Regions from separate parts of the Agarivorans sp. D1326 genome, predicted to be linked through region 2. Evidence: predicted binding sites of a transcription regulator. Region 2 holds the regulator's gene; each other region holds the start of a gene.
What was found. The regulator ArgR, encoded in region 2, controls arginine synthesis, uptake and breakdown. The targets are predictions, from matches to a motif close to ANTGAATANNTATTCANT.

Region 1 (5,644 bases), on a different contig from region 2:
CTGCACCAGTAGCAATGGTTGGGTAAATGTAGTCAGCTACAAACTCTTCTTTAAGGTCAACGATGTAACATTCAGATGCACCAGAGGCTAAAGCTTTCTCTTCTAGGCCAACTAGCTCTTCTTCGCCTTGGCCAACATCGGCACAAAAGGCAACAATTTCACAGTTGTTGTAGGTTTCTTTTAACCACGGAATGATGGCCGAAGTATCTAGGCCGCCTGAGTATGCTAATACTACTTTTTTGATATCTGACATTTAAAAATTCCTTGTTTAACTCAGCCTAGAGCTGAACATTCACTAACTTAATAAACTTACTAGTACGGCGTTTTGTGCATGCATACGATTCTCGGCTTGATCAAAAATCAAAGATTGAGGACCGTCCATCACTTCCGAAGTAATTTCCAACTCGCGGTGAGCAGGTTGGCAGTGCAGCACGTGGTTAATAGCACATTGTTGCATCAAATTCTGGTTAATTTGATAAGCCATAAACTTATCTTTAACTGATTGCAGTGGCGTATCGTCGCCCATCGATACCCAAGTATCACCATATACTACGTCGTAGCCTTTAATGTCTTCAACGGTATTGGTCACTACAATTTTGCCGCCATGCGCTTTGGCTAATTGATTAGCTTTTTGCACAACTTGCGCATCTGGGCTTGAGCCTAGCGGGCAAACGGCAGCCACTTCCATGCCTAAAATAGCGCCGCCTAACAATAATGAATGCGTCACATTGTTGCCATCGCCTAAGTAAGCCAGCTTAACTTTGCTTAAATCTGAGTAGTGCTCAGCGATGGTTTGGAAATCAGCTAAGCCTTGGCATGGGTGGTACAAATCACACAGTGAGTTGATAATTGGTACCGACGAATGCTCACGCAAAGTTTGTAGGGTTTTATGAGAAAACACTCGCGCTACAATCGCATCAGCCCAACGGGTAATGTTAGAGGCAAAGTCTTTCACACTTTCACGCTCGCCCATCGCACCATTTTGCTGGTCTAAATAAACCGCATGTCCGCCTAAACGGTTAATGCCAATATCAAAAGTTACTCGTGTACGTAATGATGGTTTTTCAAACAAAGTTACAACACTTTTACCTGCAAGGGTTTGCCCATAATCTGCGGGTGTTTTTTTAATTTTAGCGGCCAGCTCAAGCAGCCCTAAAATTTGTTCTTGAGTTAGATCCTGCAAGCTTAACAGGTGTTTAAAATCACTCATCATCTTTCCTTAAACGGTAACCTGAGTCCCTACCGACTCACCTTTATATGTTTGTCCAGCTAACAAGCTGGCGAGTTTCGCAGGATCTTTCCATGATGCTAGCGAAACCGGTGTTTGCAAAAATTCGGCAGCCTCTAGAGCCGCTTTAACTTTTACCGTCATGCCATCGGTAATCACACCATCGGCAATCAATTTGTCAGCCAGTGCGCTATTTAGCTCAGCCACCAGCTGTTTATCTTGGTCGAGTACGCCAGCCACATCGGATAATAACACCAATTGGCCCTGCAGCAATTTACACACCGCTAACGCAGCTTGGTCGGCATTCACATTGTAAAGTTCGCCGTCTTCGCCAATACCAATTGAGCTCATTACCGGCACGTGGCCCAGCTCAATAAGGCTATTTAACAATGCAGGGTTGCCTAAAGATGCCTCGCCAACGTGGCCTAAACGTGCATCCATTTGGCTTACTTTACAAGAGCCTGCATCACTTAAACACAAGCCCACAGCCGACAAACCTGCTTTTAGCGCTTGCGCTAACAACAACTTATTGCTGGTACCTGCCAAGGCACCCACTACATAAGGAATTTGCTCTTTAGGTGTTATGCGCAAACCGTCTAACTTTTCTGATACAAAGCCGGTTTTAGCTAATACATCTTCTACGACTACACCGCCACCATGCACTAATACAATAGGTTGCTTAACTTGTTGCAAGGCAGCAAATAAATTGTCTAGGGCTAGGCTGTTATTTAAAACGGCACCGCCTAACTTAATCACTAATGGTTTCATTGCCTGCTCCTAAACCAGCGACTCAGTAAGGGCAAAGCCATTACGAATATTCAAACACTGGATAGCTTGGCTAGCTGCACCTTTTAATAGGTTATCTTCAGCTGATACCACAATTAAGTCTTCACCTTGTTGTTGCCAAGCCACATCAATAAACGGTGTGTTTTCTACTTTGGCAATAGAAGGCCACTCACCTTCCAATATGCGCACAATGTTTTGGCCTGCATACGCTTGCTGATAAGCCGCATTTACTTGCTCTTCAGTGGTGCCTGCTTTTAGCACCACATTAATGGTGGCTAAAATACCGCGTTTAAAGTTACCCAAATGTGGAGTGAAGATCACTGGGTGACCTAAGTGGGCAGCAATTTCTGGTTGGTGGCGGTGATTAAACACCCCATAAGGCGCTAGGCTTACTTCGCAGAATGAGCTAGTTAACGAGGCTTTGCGCCCTGCACCACTTACGCCACTAGTAGCATTAATTACCGCTTTGTTGCTTGACTCAACCAACCCAGCTTCAACTAATGGCTTAAGCGCGGTTAATGATGCAGTTGGGTAACAACCTGCTACAGCGACTAAATCCGTTTGCTTAATTTTCTCGGCATTCCATTCAGCTAAACCGTATACCGCTTTTTCTAATAACTCGGGGAACTGATGAGTAAAACCGTAGAATTTTTCGTAAAACTCTGCGCTTTGAACACGGAAGGCACCAGACAAATCGAAGACCTGACAACCTGCATTTAAAAATGCTTCGGCTAAATCATGGCTTACTTCGTGAGCAGTGGCTAACAAAACAATATCAATATTAGCAAAGTTTTTGGCGATATCAGCCACAATTAACGGTTGCACTGGAGCGTCAACCACACCGCGTAATTTGCCGTGCAGAGTAGATAGCGCCTTGCCTGCGTCTACACTTCGCTCTGAAACATACAACCCGGCAAGTTCTAAATCTGAATGGCGACTTACATAGCCTGCCAACTCTGCTCCGGTGTATCCACTTGCACCAACAATCGCTGCCTTTAACATCGTTTCTTGTTCCCTTGAAATCTTATGGCATAGTGTTATTTATTGAGCTGCATTTTACTGACCAAATGAACAAAATGTCACGCTTGTCAGCTCAAAAAAAACTAGCTGTCTTTAATATAAACGGAGAATACCACAGGCAATTCTTTATGCAATAAAAATGAATTTTTATTTATTGTTAAATTTACGCATATAGGTTAAAAAGTAAGCCAAACAAAGTTGCCCTTATTAAAATATGAGTAACAATCTATAAATAGCCGCTTGATCCTAAGCAAAGGAAACAGCGTTATTTGTAATTTAATTACAGGTATTTTGACTATATGCTCGGTCTTAGGTATGTTTTTGCCCTAGGACTAGGGTGATTTAGTAAAAAAATTTCAATAATCGCTAGCAAACGCAAACAGTGAAGGAAAGACAATGAGCCAGAATATGCCTCAGGAGATTAACGCCTCGTTACGAGGAAATGTGAGTCTACTCGGACAACTACTTGGTAACACGATCAAGAGCCATATGGGAGAAGCGTTTCTAGAGAAAGTAGAAACCATACGCCAGCTAGCTAAGGCCTCACGTAATAACGATGATGAGGCGCGCGAGCAGTTATTGGAGCTATTGCGTAACCTAAGTGATGACGAGCTATTGCCGGTAACCCGCGCCTTTAGCCAATTCCTAAACTTGGCAAATATCGCCGAGCAATTCCACACCATTTCACGTAACTGCGAAGGCAGTACCTGTGCCCAAGATCCTATCGTCCAAGTTTTCAATAAACTAAAGCAAGAAAACTTAAGTGAAGCAGAGATCCACCATGCAGTGGCACAGCTAAATATTGAGCTGGTACTTACCGCGCACCCAACCGAGGTGACCCGCCGTACCCTAATCAACAAACACGTTGCCATTAATAACTGTTTAGATTGGTTAGAACTCGACTTACCAGACCAAGAGCGCAGCCAACTGCTAAGCCGCTTAGAACAGCTAATCAACCAAGCATGGCACACCGACGAAATTCGCCAGCAGCGCCCTACTCCAGTAGATGAAGCTAAATGGGGTTTTGCGGTAATTGAAAACTCACTATGGCAAGCCGTGCCAGACTTTGTGCGCCAGTTAGACAAAAAACTTGGCCAGCACTTCGATATGCGCATGGCTTTAGATGCTGCGCCAGTAGTGTTCTCATCTTGGATGGGAGGCGACCGTGACGGTAACCCATTTGTTACTTCTAAAGTAACCGAAGAAGTATTGTTGTCTAGCCGCTGGGTTGCCGTTGACCTTTACTTAAAAGAAATTCAAACCTTGGTTAGCGAATTGTCGATGAGCGATGCTAACGAAGCGCTGCTTGAGCAAACTGGTGACCAAAACGAACCTTACCGCGCCTTATTAAAAGTATTGCGCAGCGAGCTGCAAGAAACTCACGACTACCTTACAGCCAAGCTAAAAGGCCAGTACACCGAAGCGCGCGATATTATCACCAATACCGAGCAGCTACGTGAGCCACTTGAGCTTTGTTACTACTCGCTACAAGACTGCGGCATGGGCATCATCGCCGACGGCACCTTGCTAGATCTACTGCGTCGTATTGCCTGTTTTGGCATCAACTTACTACGTTTGGATATTCGCCAAGACAGTGGCCGCCACGAAGAAGTGTTCTCAGAAATCACTCGTTACTTAGGCATGGGTGACTATGCACATTGGAACGAAACCGATAAACAGCACTTCTTACTGCAAGAGTTAAACTCTAAACGCCCGTTGTTCCCACGTGATTGGGAGCCAAGTGAATCGGTACAAGAAGTACTAGACACGTGTGCCATTATCGCCAAGCAAGAGCGCGAAGCATTAGGCATTTACATTATCTCTATGGCGAGTGAGCCATCTGACGTATTAGCCGTGCAACTGCTACTGCAAGAAGCTGGTTGTCCGTTCCGCTTGCCGGTTGCGCCTTTGTTCGAAACCCTAGACGATTTGAACAATGCGCCAGCTACCATGAGCAAACTGCTATCAGTTGATTGGTACCGCGGTTACATCTCTGGCCAACAACATGTAATGATTGGCTACTCAGATTCTGCTAAAGATGCCGGTGTATTAGCCGCATCGTGGGCGCAATACCGCGCTCAAGAAGCGCTAGTATCTATCTGTGAAGGCCATCAAATCAGCTTAACCTTGTTCCACGGTCGTGGCGGTACAATTGGTCGTGGTGGTGCGCCGGCTCACGCAGCCTTGTTATCACAACCTCCAGGCTCACTAAAAGGTGGCTTACGGGTAACTGAGCAGGGCGAAATGATCCGCTTTAAGTTCGGCCTACCTAAAGTTGCCATGGATAGCCTAAACCTCTACGCCAGCGCAGTATTAGAAGCGAACTTGATTCCACCCATGGAGCCAAAAGACGAATGGCGCGAAGTGATGGACCAAATTGCCGAAACCTCTTGTGAAGCCTACCGTGGCATTGTTTGGGGTGAAGAAGAGTTTGTGCCTTACTTCCGCTCGGCTACTCCAGAGCGCGAGTTAGCTAAACTGCCATTGGGCAGCCGCCCAGCCAAGCGTCGCTCAGACGGTGGTGTAGAAAGCTTACGTGCTATCCCATGGATTTTCTCATGGAGCCAAAACCGCCTATTGCTGCCAGCTTGGTTAGGTAGCGGTGCGGCA
Region 2 (5,644 bases):
GTTGATATCGGCCGTTTGGAAGAAGTGCGCGCTGCTGGTTTGTTTGAAGCCGTTAACTCTCCAGTTATTGATGAAGTTGTTCCGGCTCACTTACGCCACCCAGATAACTTATGGTTTGCCTTAACCACACGTGCTCGGGTTATTTATGCTCATAAAGACCGTGTTAAAGAAGGTGAGCTTAATTCACTTAAAGATTTAGCCGATCCAAAGTGGCAAGGCCGTATTTGTACCCGTTCTGGTAAGCATGTTTACAACATTGGTTTAATTGCTTCAGTGATTGCAGAAGACGGTGAAGCTGCCGCAGAAACGTGGCTAAAAGGTTTAAAAGCTAATTTGGCACGCAAGCCACAAGGTAACGACCGTGCTCAAGCTAAAGCCATCTTCGAAGGCCAATGTGACTTAGCGATTGCTAACCGTTACTACATGGGCAAGATGTTCTACAACACTAAGAGCCCAGAGCAGCAAGAGTGGGCCGAGCAGATCCGCGTTGTATACTTAGACCAAGACATTGGCGGCCGTGGTCAGCACATTAATATCTCTGGTGCTGGTTTATTGAAAACAGCTAAAAACAAAGATAACGCAATTAAGTTGTTAGAGTTCTTAGTTGGTGAAAAAGCTCAAGGTTTATACGCTACTGCTAACTACGAAGAACCAGTTCGCACCGGTATTAAAACTGATGAGTTTATTGAAAGCCTAGGTGATTTCAAAGCTGACCGTATTTCCTTACAAGAAGTGGCAGACCAACGTGCTGCAGCAGCACGCTTAGTTGACCGTGTTGGCTATGATATGTAAAGGTTGTTAAACTTGCTATTCTATTAGCAAGCGTCAATAAAGCTGGCCTTAGGTCAGCTTTATTAGTTTTCGGCTCTGTGCCGTTTTTTTATTTGGAAGCTATGAGCACTACCGCCAATTCTACTTCGCCTTTCTCGTTAGCTCGTTTACGCTTTGACCCTTGGGTATGGCTTGCCTTAGCAATTGCTGCCTTAGCCATTGTCCCTATTGCCACCATTTTGATGCTCTCATGGGCCGACAACCAAGAAATCTGGCAACACTTACTGGATACGGTATTTTGGATTTACGTTAAAAACACTTTAATGCTGTGTTTGGGCGTGGCTTTATTTACCAGTTTAATGGGTACCGGTGCGGCCTGGTTGGTCACGCGCTTTAATTTTCCCCTGAAATCGGTTTTGGTATGGGCGCTATTGCTACCCTTGGCGGTACCAAGTTACATTCTCGCCTTTGTTATTACTGACCAGCTTGAATACGCAGGTTTTGTGCAAAAAAGCTTGCGCGCTCTATTTGGCTGGCAAACCGCACGAGACTACTGGTTCCCGGAAATTCGCTCCATTCAGGGTGCCATTGCGGTATTGAGTTTAGTGCTGTATCCCTATGTGTATTTGTTAGCGCGAGCTGCTTTTGTAGAGCAAGCTGCACAGCTTTTTGAAATGAGCCGCTGCCTAGGCAAAAGTCAAACTCAGAGCTTTTTCAAAGTGGCATTGCCACTAGCGCGACCTGCCATTGTGGTTGGGGTTACATTAGCGCTTATGGAAACCATTAATGAATACGGCACGGTAGAGTTTTTTGCAGTGCCTACGTTAACCGCGGGAATATTTGATGTGTGGCTAAACATGAGCAGCCTTTCAGCCGCCGCTCAAATAGCTTTAATGCTGGTGAGTTTTTCTATCTTGCTGCTGGGTTTAGAGCGCTACAGCCGCAACGCTGGTAAGTTTTATAAGCTGACCGGTCAATCTCCCGCTATGTTTGCCGAACCGCTTTCGGGCTTTAAAGCGTGGCTAGCTACCGCTTTATGTTTGTTGCCTATTAGCCTTGGTTTCATCTTGCCTATCACGGTGTTAACTAATTATGCATTACGCAATTTAGACCAAGGATTAGAGCAGTACTTAAATAGTGCTTGGAACAGTTTTTCTCTGGCAATTATGGCCGCGTTACTAACAACGATTTTGGGGTTGTTGCTAGCCTACGGGGTCCGCTTATCTAAAAGCAACAAAATGCGTAGCATCGCCGAGGCTGCAACCTTGGGGTATGCCATCCCTGGTGCGGTGCTAGCAGTGGGCATTTTGTACCCGCTTGGTGTGTTTGATAATGCGGTTGATAGCGTAATGAAAGCCTGGTTTGATTATCCCACCGGCTTATTGCTCACTGGCACCGGTAGCGCCTTGGTATTAGCCTATTCGCTGCGTTTTATCGCTTTAAGCTATCGTACTCTTGACGCTAGCCTTACCAAAATCACTCCTGAAATGGATGACGCCTCACGTATTCTTGGCAGTCGTTCAGGTAAGACGCTATGGCGAATTCATCTCCCTTTAATACGACCAAGTGTGCTCACCGCCATGCTACTGGTGTTTGTAGACACCATGAAAGAGTTGCCTATCACCCTGATACTAAGGCCGTTTAATTTTGATACTTTATCAACCCAAGTATGGGATTTGGCGTCTTTAGAACAGCTTGAGCAAAGCGCTTTGGCTGCATTAACTATATTACTGGCGGGCATTATCCCGGTTATTATCATGAGTCGAAATATCGGTTCTTCTGAACGTCGCCCACAAGGACAATAAACCCGCAATGAGTATTGTTTTACGCAAAGTTAATCATTTTTACGGCGAACAACAGGCATTAAAAAATGTCAGCATTGAAGTGAACGAGAATCAAATCGTTGCGCTATTGGGTCCATCGGGTTGTGGTAAAACCACACTGTTACGCCTTATCGCCGGTTTAGAGCGACTACAAAGTGGCGAGCTTTACTTGCAAGACAAGCTAGTGGCTGCGCCTAAGCAAGCGATTCATCTAGCACCAGAGCAACGGGCCATTGGCATGATGTTCCAAGACTATGCCTTATTCCCTCATATGAGTGTGCGTAAAAATATCGAGTATGGTTTACGTAAACAGCAAGATCTTGCGAAGCGGCGTAATTGGATTGAGGAAAGCCTAGATAATATGGGCATGCAAGGCTTGTTAGAGCGCTTTCCGCATACCTTGTCGGGTGGCCAGCAGCAGCGGGTAGCTCTACTTCGTGCCTTAGCTCCAGAGCCAAGCACTTTACTGCTAGATGAGCCTTTCTCCGCGCTTGATGAGCATCTTCGTCAGCAAGTACGTGAAGAAACCCTTGATGTACTGAAGAAAACCAATACCCCTGCGGTAATGGTGACTCACGATCCACTAGAAGCAATGTTTATCGCCGATAAAATTGTAGTGATGGAGAAGGGGGAGATTGTGCAAAATGCTAGCCCTCAAGAAATTTACAACAATCCGAAAAACGCCTTTGTGGCAGCGTTATTTGGCCCTAGCAATCGCTTTGAAGTGGAAGTTGAAGGGCACAAAGTTAACACGCCACTTGGAGCATTTGCTGCAGCTGACATCGAAGATCAGCAGATGGCAGAGATTATTGTGCGGGCTAAAGATATCGTGGTACACCAGCTCGAAAACAAAGATCAGATAGAAGCTACAGTGATATCAGTGCATGCAATGGGTAACGAAACCCACTTTAGATTGCAGCTAAGCGGTATGCCTGAGCGGGTAATACATGCGCGTATGCGCGATCATTGGCAGGCGAGTGCTGGCACAAAAGTATGGTTGTCGGTAGATGGGGATGCGGCATTTGTCTTCCCTAAAGCATCGCTTTAGGGAAGCTAATTAGGCTTAGTTAGCCAACTTCAAAGAGTTCTTTCACTGACTGGAAGACATCGGCAATATCTACTTGGCGAGTAGGGGTGATAAAAATGGTGTCATCACCAGCAATGGTGCCAAGAATACCCTCAGCTTTGCCTAATGAATCTAACAAACGGGCTATTAGTTGAGCTGCGCCGGGGCTGGTGTGGATAACGATGAGAGCGTCATTGAAATCCATTTCTAATACTAAGATTTTTAGTTGGCTAGAAACGGTTGGAACCCCTAATTCTGCTGGTAAGCAGTAAACCATTTCCATTTTTGCGTTACGAGTACGCACCGCGCCAAACTTACTTAACATGCGTGACACTTTCGATTGATTAATGTTTTCGAAACCTTGCTCTTGCAGGGCGGTCACTATTTCGGCTTGTGAGCCAAATCGTTCCTCTTTTAACAGTGATTTAAAGGCTTTTATTAACTGTTCTTGTTTATCGCTATATTTCATCGGTGATCCGAGCTTATAAATCCGTTGCCATTGTCGCCAACTTTTTACTCTAATTCAACTTTATTCTAGTTTTATGCATATAAATGCATACTCTGACACAGAATTATTATTGCATTTAATAACAATTAGTTGTGAGCCTTTGCTAAGCTGAATTATGATAGCCCCATCCGACTCGATGAGTAGTTGATTATGTGGATTAAACTTTTCATTCTTTTTCCTGTTTTTGTGTTTAGTTCAGCCTTTGCTGAAGATAAACCCTTACGAATTGTTACCGAAGCCTCTTACCCACCATTTGAAGCCTTTGACGAGCAAAAGCAATTAGTGGGTTTTGATATCGAATTAGCCAAAGCGGTGTGTATACAAATAAACAGAGAATGTGAGTTTTACCATCAGCCTTTTGACAGTTTGCTGACGAGTGTTGCGGCAGGGCACTATAACTTGGCGATTTCAGCTTTAGACATCACCGAGCAGCGAAAACAGTTAGTTAATTTTAGCGATGCGTATTTTGACAACATGGCGGTATATATAACTAGCTCGGGACAGGTCTTGGCTAATAGCGCTGTTGTGGCAGTACAAAGCGGTTCTAGCTTTATGCGTTTTTTACGTGAGCAACGACCAGATATTTTGTCGATTGCTTACCCCAGTTATCAATTGGCACTTAATGATTTAGAACAAACGAAAATAGATGCGGTGTTTTTGGATGCCGCTGCTGCGCATTACTGGTTAGCGAGTCATCCCAACTTTGTTACTCAAGTCGATGAAAGCTATCCTGCTAGTGGTTTGGGAATGGCTGTTTCCAAGCAAGACGAAGACCTGCTGAATCAAATCAACCATGCGCTTAAAGTGTTAAAAAATAATGGCACTTACCAAACAATATATCAGTCCTTTTTTAACTAACAAATACTGTTAGACCAAGGTCTTAAGCCATATTGTTAAAGTGTGATTAAGGCAACCTTTTCCTGTTTTAAACTTGCTTTAAAAATGTTGCTAAATTGTATTTTGAGGCGGATTCCGTTATCTTGTCAGCTGTCTCTATAGACATCCCCTCTACAACTACAAAAAGCATGGAGAAGTTTGATGAAAGTTGCCGTATTAGGTGCTGCAGGCGGAATTGGCCAAGCCCTTTCATTACTATTAAAAACTCAGTTACCCGCTGGTTCTGAACTTTCGCTTTACGACATCGCCCCAGTAACACCAGGTGTTGCTGTAGATTTGAGCCACATCCCTACACAAGTGGCCATTAAAGGATTTGCAGGCGAAGACCCAAGCCCGGCCCTAGAAGGTGCCGATATTGTTCTTATTTCAGCTGGTGTGGCGCGTAAGCCAGGTATGGATCGTTCAGATCTATTCAACATCAACGCTGGTATTGTTAAAAACCTTATCGAGAAAGTTGCTGTTACCTGCCCTAAAGCGTGTATCGGCATTATCACTAACCCTGTAAATACTACTGTGCCAATTGCTGCAGAAGTATTGAAAAAAGCCGGTGTATACGACCCTGCTAAATTGTTTGGTGTA
Region 3 (5,644 bases), on a different contig from region 2:
ACTGCCCGTAAAGAACAAGCCATCAATGCCTGAATGCGACGCTAAAGCTTTACCTGTGGCTACTTCACCCTGCACCAAATTAATTACGCCATTGGGAACACCTGCTTGTTGCCATAGCTTCACAACGTGCTCAGATGTCTTAGGTGTTAACTCCGAAGGCTTAAGCACCACTGCATTGCCTGCGATCAACGCTGGGATGATATGGCCATTAGGTAAATGACCCGGGAAGTTGTATGGACCAAAAACCGCAACCACTCCATGAGGCTTATGACGCAATACCGCAGTTGCAATGGGCAGCTCAGAGCTTGACTCGCCAGTACGCTCAAAATAGGCTTTCTCTGAAATGCCTGCCTTGCCGATCATGGCTGCAATTTCTGTACGAGTTTCCCATAAAGGTTTCCCCGTTTCTTGAGCTATAACCAAGGCTAAGGCTTCTTTGTTTTCTTCAAGCAAGCCAGCAAATTTTTTGATGATTGCAAGGCGCGCCTCAACACCGCTCATGTACCAAGCAAATTGGCTGTCTCGTGCTGCTGTTACTGCGTTATCTACTTGACTAGCAAGCGCTGACTTACCCTGCCACACCGACACATTTTTAGCCGGATCAATCGAGTTAAAAGCCTCGCCCTCACCAGCCAACCATTGACCGTTAATAAACTGATTTAAATGTTCCATCTACAACCTCAAATCCTTTATTGCTGCCCGTGGGCAAAATTATTGTTCGAAACGCAGTGCGCCAATGCGAATTTGCTCACCATCGGTCACCTCTAAGGCCATAGCAGCTTCTTTAGAAATCACTGCGTGGCATTTTTGGGTATCTAACTCTATCTGAGAAACACATGCTCTAAACTCTTTTAAACGCGCATTGGTAAGCAGCATTTCTTCGGCTGCATCGCTAGGTTGTCCAATATGTACGGTTACTTTGAAGGAATGCTTCACGCTCTCAATCAGCTTGAGTGGACACTCAACGGTAGGGCCAGCATCAAAAATGTCTACATAACCGTGTTTGCAGAAACCCTCGGCCTCTAATAATCGCAGCGCCGGTCGAGTTTTTTCATGTACTTCACCAATTACAGCTTGCGCTTCTTTACTAAGCAAATTGACGTAAATGGGATACTTGGGCATGAGTTCAGCAATAAACTCTTTCTTACCTACACCGGTTAGGTAATCGGCGGTAGGGAAATCAACACTAAAGAAGTTATCTTGCAGCCATTGCCAGAAAGGTGAACGGCCTTGCTCGTCGGATACGCCGCGCATTTCGGCAATAACCGAGTCGTTAAAGCGTTGCGGATGCTCGGCCATCAACAAAAAGCGACACTTCGACAATAAACGACCATTTTGGCCTTGTCGGTGAGACTCTTGCAAAAATAAAGTACATAGCTCGGTCACACCGGTGTAATCATTGGTTAAGGTGAGGGTTTCCACCACGTTGTATACATTTAGGCTACGTGAAGCATGTACAACCTTGCCGAGATGATAAGTATAAAATGGGCTGGCCATGCCTACCGCGGCATCTATGGCGCTGGTACCCACTACTTCGCCAGTTTCGGTTTCTTCGGCCACCATTAAATAATGCAGGTCGCCAGGGTGGTCGATATCACTAGCAAACGAACGAATAGAATGCGCGAGCTTTTCACGCAATAAAGGTTCGTCTACCGGTAAAGAAGTAAAGCCTATCCCCGAACCCACTGCCATTTGTAACAAGGCAGGGTAATCCGTTTCCTTAATAGGACGGATAACTAACATGGCTATTTCTCCCTTTATTAAATAGCATGAAGCCGTAGCTAAGTATTAGCCACTATTTGTGTTTATTAAAAGTATTGCTTGGGCTGAAACCTTTAACGGCCTCAGCCCAACTGATTTAGCCGTTTACCACGTTGGCAACAGCTTGCTCAAAACGCTGCATGCCTGATTCAACGTCTGCCTGAGGAACAATAAGAGAAGGAGTAAAACGCACAACATTAGCACCAGCAACCAGAACCATTAAGCCTTCTGCAGCTGCAGCTACTAAGAAGTCTCTAGCTCGGCCCTGGTATTGTTCATTTAATACCGCACCTAACAGCAAGCCTTTACCACGTACTTCTGCAAATACCTGATACTTTTCGTTGATGCGATTAAGTGCTTCTCTAAACCATTGTTCACGTTGCTTAACGCCACTTAGCACTTCTTCAGAATTAACAATATCAAAAGCCGTTTCGGCTACGGCACAAGCCAATGGGTTACCACCATAGGTGCTACCGTGGGTGCCGACTTTCATTGAAGCTGCAATAGCAGTAGTGGTTAACATCGCGCCAATTGGGAAACCGCCGCCTAAGGCTTTAGCCGAGGTTAAAATATCTGGCGTTACACCTAAGCCCATGTATGCGTATAGTTCGCCAGTACGGCCGACACCGGTTTGCACTTCATCAAAAATTAGCAATGCTTGGTGTTTATCACATAGCTCACGTACTTTTTGGGCAAACTCTAAGTCAGGGCTAATAATGCCGCCTTCACCTTGCAAGGGCTCCATCATCACCGCGCAGGTTTGATCATCAATAATGGCTTCTAAGGCTGCAAGATCATTGTAAGGAATGTGTTCTACATCGCCGGGTTTTGGTCCAAAGCCGTCTGAATAAGTTGCTTGACCACCCACGGTTACGGTAAAGAAAGTACGTCCATGGAAGCCTTGTTCAAAAGCGATGATTTTGGTTTTATCGGCAGAGCCATGCTCAATAGCATAACGGCGCGCTAGTTTTAGTGCGGCTTCGTTGGCTTCTGCGCCAGAATTACAAAAGAACACTTTCTCAGAAAAGGTACTGTCTACCAATTTTTTGGCTAAACGCAATGCTGGCTCATTAGTGAGTACATTACTTAAGTGCCACAGTGAGTTGCCTTGGTCGGTTAAGCTCTTCACCAACGCAGGATGACAATGGCCTAAGCAGTTAACGGCGATACCACCAGCAAAGTCGATATACTCACGACCGTCTTGATCCCATAAACGCGAACCTTCACCCTTCACCGGAATAATGGCCGCTGGTGCATAGTTTGGAACCATAACTTCATCGAATAGCGCGCGAGTAACAGCGTGTGACATGTAGTGTTCTCCTTTTAGCTTTCTGGCTATTCCGTTATACAGGGCCAGAAAGGTTAATAGTTTGTAAACAGTTTGGCGATTATGGCAAATCTCAAGAGCCTTGTCTGAGCATAGTGCCTTTGAGCCATACAAAATATGGCCATTTTTACGCATATTCAGTGCATAGTTCTAAATCAATTATTGCTAAGCTGACAGAAAACAGCCAAAGACTTAGCCACTACAGCATAAATATGCACAATCTATTCATTCTATAAAATCACTATATAAGCATTTATAGAATCTAAAACGTTCTACTTTGTAGAATCAACAAAGTTAGCTAATAACTGTAAACCTTGTTGTGTAAGTATACTTTCTGGATGAAACTGCACTGCATGGATCGGTAAATCCCGGTGTTTTAGCCCCATAATTTCATGCGCTTCGCCCTCACCATCTTGGCTCCATGCCGTGACTTCTAAGCACTCTGGCAAGCTGTCTTTCGCCACCACTAAAGAATGATAACGCGTTACCATTTGTGGATTAGCCAAGCCCTTAAATACTGATTGCTGCTGATGATAAATGGGCCGCACTTTGCCGTGCATAGCTTCTGCTGCACGCACCACCTGTGCGCCAAAATGCTGCGCAATGCATTGATGACCCAAACACACCCCCAAAATAGGCAAGCGCTGAGCAAACCTGGCAATCACATCTAGAGATATACCAGCCTCATTAGGCGAGCAGGGACCAGGCGATATTACCAAATGGCTGGGGGCTAAGAGTTCAATTTGCTCTAGAGTAATTTGATCGTTACGACGCACTTCAACCTGAATACCTAACTGCGAAAAGTATTGATATAGGTTGTAGGTAAATGAGTCGTAATTGTCGATGATAAGTAACATGTAGCTTGAGCAAACCGTGTATAAGTCAAAACCAAGAAAGTCGCTATAGTAGCCGATTTTAAACGGCGACACAGCGACTATTCGGTGCAGTTTAGTTTAATTCAACTTGCAGCGTCTTCGCTCGAAGCTCTAGGCTCAACAAATACTATCTCAGTGTAGTTATTCTCATAAAACTGATTGGCTAATGCTCGCAGCTGTTTACGCTGCTGCACTAAATCGCTAAGGGCAAGTTGAGATTGTTGGCATTCTAACTCTAGAGTTACCCAAAATCTGCGACCGGTTTTCATTACCATGGCATCAGCAACACTAAAACCATCTATTAGAGATTGCTCATTAAGTGCCGCTAAAAACGGCTTAGTGTGGGCATCATCAGGCGCACTAAGCAGTAACTCCTTAAAGCCGTTTTTAACCAATAAATACGGATCTTTTAGAAACACCAAGGAGAACACAATTACCAATATTTGGTCTACGTAGCGGGCTATCCAGCCGATGCTGCTATCTTGGATCAACAACACAATGATAAGCGCGACGCCAATAGCACCAGAGATCACAGAGTTGATTAACCACCCCTGCTGCTCCGCTAGGAGTAAATTAGATGCTTGTTTTTGATTGCTACGCAAACATACAAACCAGGCAAGTAAACATCCTGCCACGGCCGGCACCACATACACTAACATCATGCCTATTTGCGGTTCTCGCCCTCCAGCTAGCATGGTTTGCAAATTGGCTGATAAGGCAAATGCTACCAATACTAAAATCGAGATGCCTTTCACCATGACCATTAAGGGCTCGAAGGCAAAATAGCCCATCGGAAAACGTTCATTGTAGTTTTGGCTGGTTAAGTAGGCGATACGGATACCTATGAATGCCATAACTGAGGATAATAGATTGAATACGCCATCTAGCATAATAGCGCCAGATTCGGTGTAGACTCCCATGGCTATGCCCCACATAGCGAGCAGCAAAGCAATTATTGCCGACACAACTAAGGTTTTACGTTCAAGATCCATCTATTCCTCACAGAGCCAGTTATCAACACATTGATATACAAATAGATACTAGCAAGCACTTAGCTATGCCACTAGTAGTAACAGACATAAAAAAGCCCAGCAATTAGCTGGGCTTTTCGTTAATTAAGTCGCTGCTACTTCAAACTAATAAAACCTAGTACATCATAAACTGCGCGTAGAGTTTTACTGGCTTGCTCACTGGCACGTTCTGCGCCTTTAGCCATAATAGCCTGCAAAGCGGCCTCATCTTCTCGTAGCGCTTGATAGCGCGCTTGAATAGGCTCCATCATCGCAACCACAGCGTCAGCGGTGTCAACCTTCAGGTGACCATACATTTTACCTTCGTAGCTTGCTACTAAGTCATCAATTGACTTACCAGTTGCCACCGATTGCAAAGTAAGCAAGTTAGATACACCAGGCTTTTCATCGCGGTCAAAGTAGATACGCGCCTGCTCATCAGAGTCAGTCACCGAAGCTTTAATCTTCTTGGCGATCTGTTTAGGCGTGTCACTCAATAGAATGAAAGCCTTAGGGTTGTCGTCAGACTTAGACATTTTCTTGGTTGGCTCTTGCAAAGACATAACCCGCGCACCAAATTTTGGAATAAATGGTTCAGGAACGGTAAAGATCTCGCCATAAAGGTTATTAAAGCGATGGGCGATATCACGAGTTAGCTCAAGGTGTTGTTT

Region 1: the regulator ArgR is predicted to act here: its motif matches at 3,173-3,190, upstream of argC (N-acetyl-gamma-glutamyl-phosphate reductase).
Region 3: the regulator ArgR is predicted to act here: its motif matches at 3,290-3,307, upstream of ACYFDN_RS21140 (aspartate aminotransferase family protein).

Annotation. Positions count from the first base shown of each region.
Region 1 covers NZ_JBTWEN010000005.1:18,227-23,870, forward strand. The annotation lists gene ACYFDN_RS10970 (argininosuccinate synthase) at 1-253, opposite strand, end outside; gene ACYFDN_RS10975 (ornithine carbamoyltransferase) at 296-1,210, opposite strand; gene argB (acetylglutamate kinase) at 1,220-1,996, opposite strand; gene argC (N-acetyl-gamma-glutamyl-phosphate reductase) at 2,006-3,016, opposite strand; gene ppc (phosphoenolpyruvate carboxylase) at 3,431-5,644, shown strand, end outside.
Region 2 covers NZ_JBTWEN010000009.1:51,651-57,294, reverse strand. The annotation lists gene ACYFDN_RS16785 (Fe(3+) ABC transporter substrate-binding protein) at 1-792, shown strand, start outside; gene ACYFDN_RS16780 (ABC transporter permease) at 894-2,576, shown strand; gene ACYFDN_RS16775 (ABC transporter ATP-binding protein) at 2,584-3,642, shown strand; gene argR (transcriptional regulator ArgR) at 3,662-4,129, opposite strand; gene ACYFDN_RS16765 (transporter substrate-binding domain-containing protein) at 4,319-5,026, shown strand; gene mdh (malate dehydrogenase) at 5,207-5,644, shown strand, end outside.
Region 3 covers NZ_JBTWEN010000017.1:16,027-21,670, reverse strand. The annotation lists gene astD (succinylglutamate-semialdehyde dehydrogenase) at 1-672, opposite strand, end outside; gene astA (arginine N-succinyltransferase) at 712-1,743, opposite strand; gene ACYFDN_RS21140 (aspartate aminotransferase family protein) at 1,859-3,070, opposite strand; gene ACYFDN_RS21135 (anthranilate synthase component II) at 3,361-3,945, opposite strand; gene ACYFDN_RS21130 (cation efflux transmembrane domain-containing protein) at 4,047-4,955, opposite strand; gene trpS (tryptophan--tRNA ligase) at 5,090-5,644, opposite strand, start outside.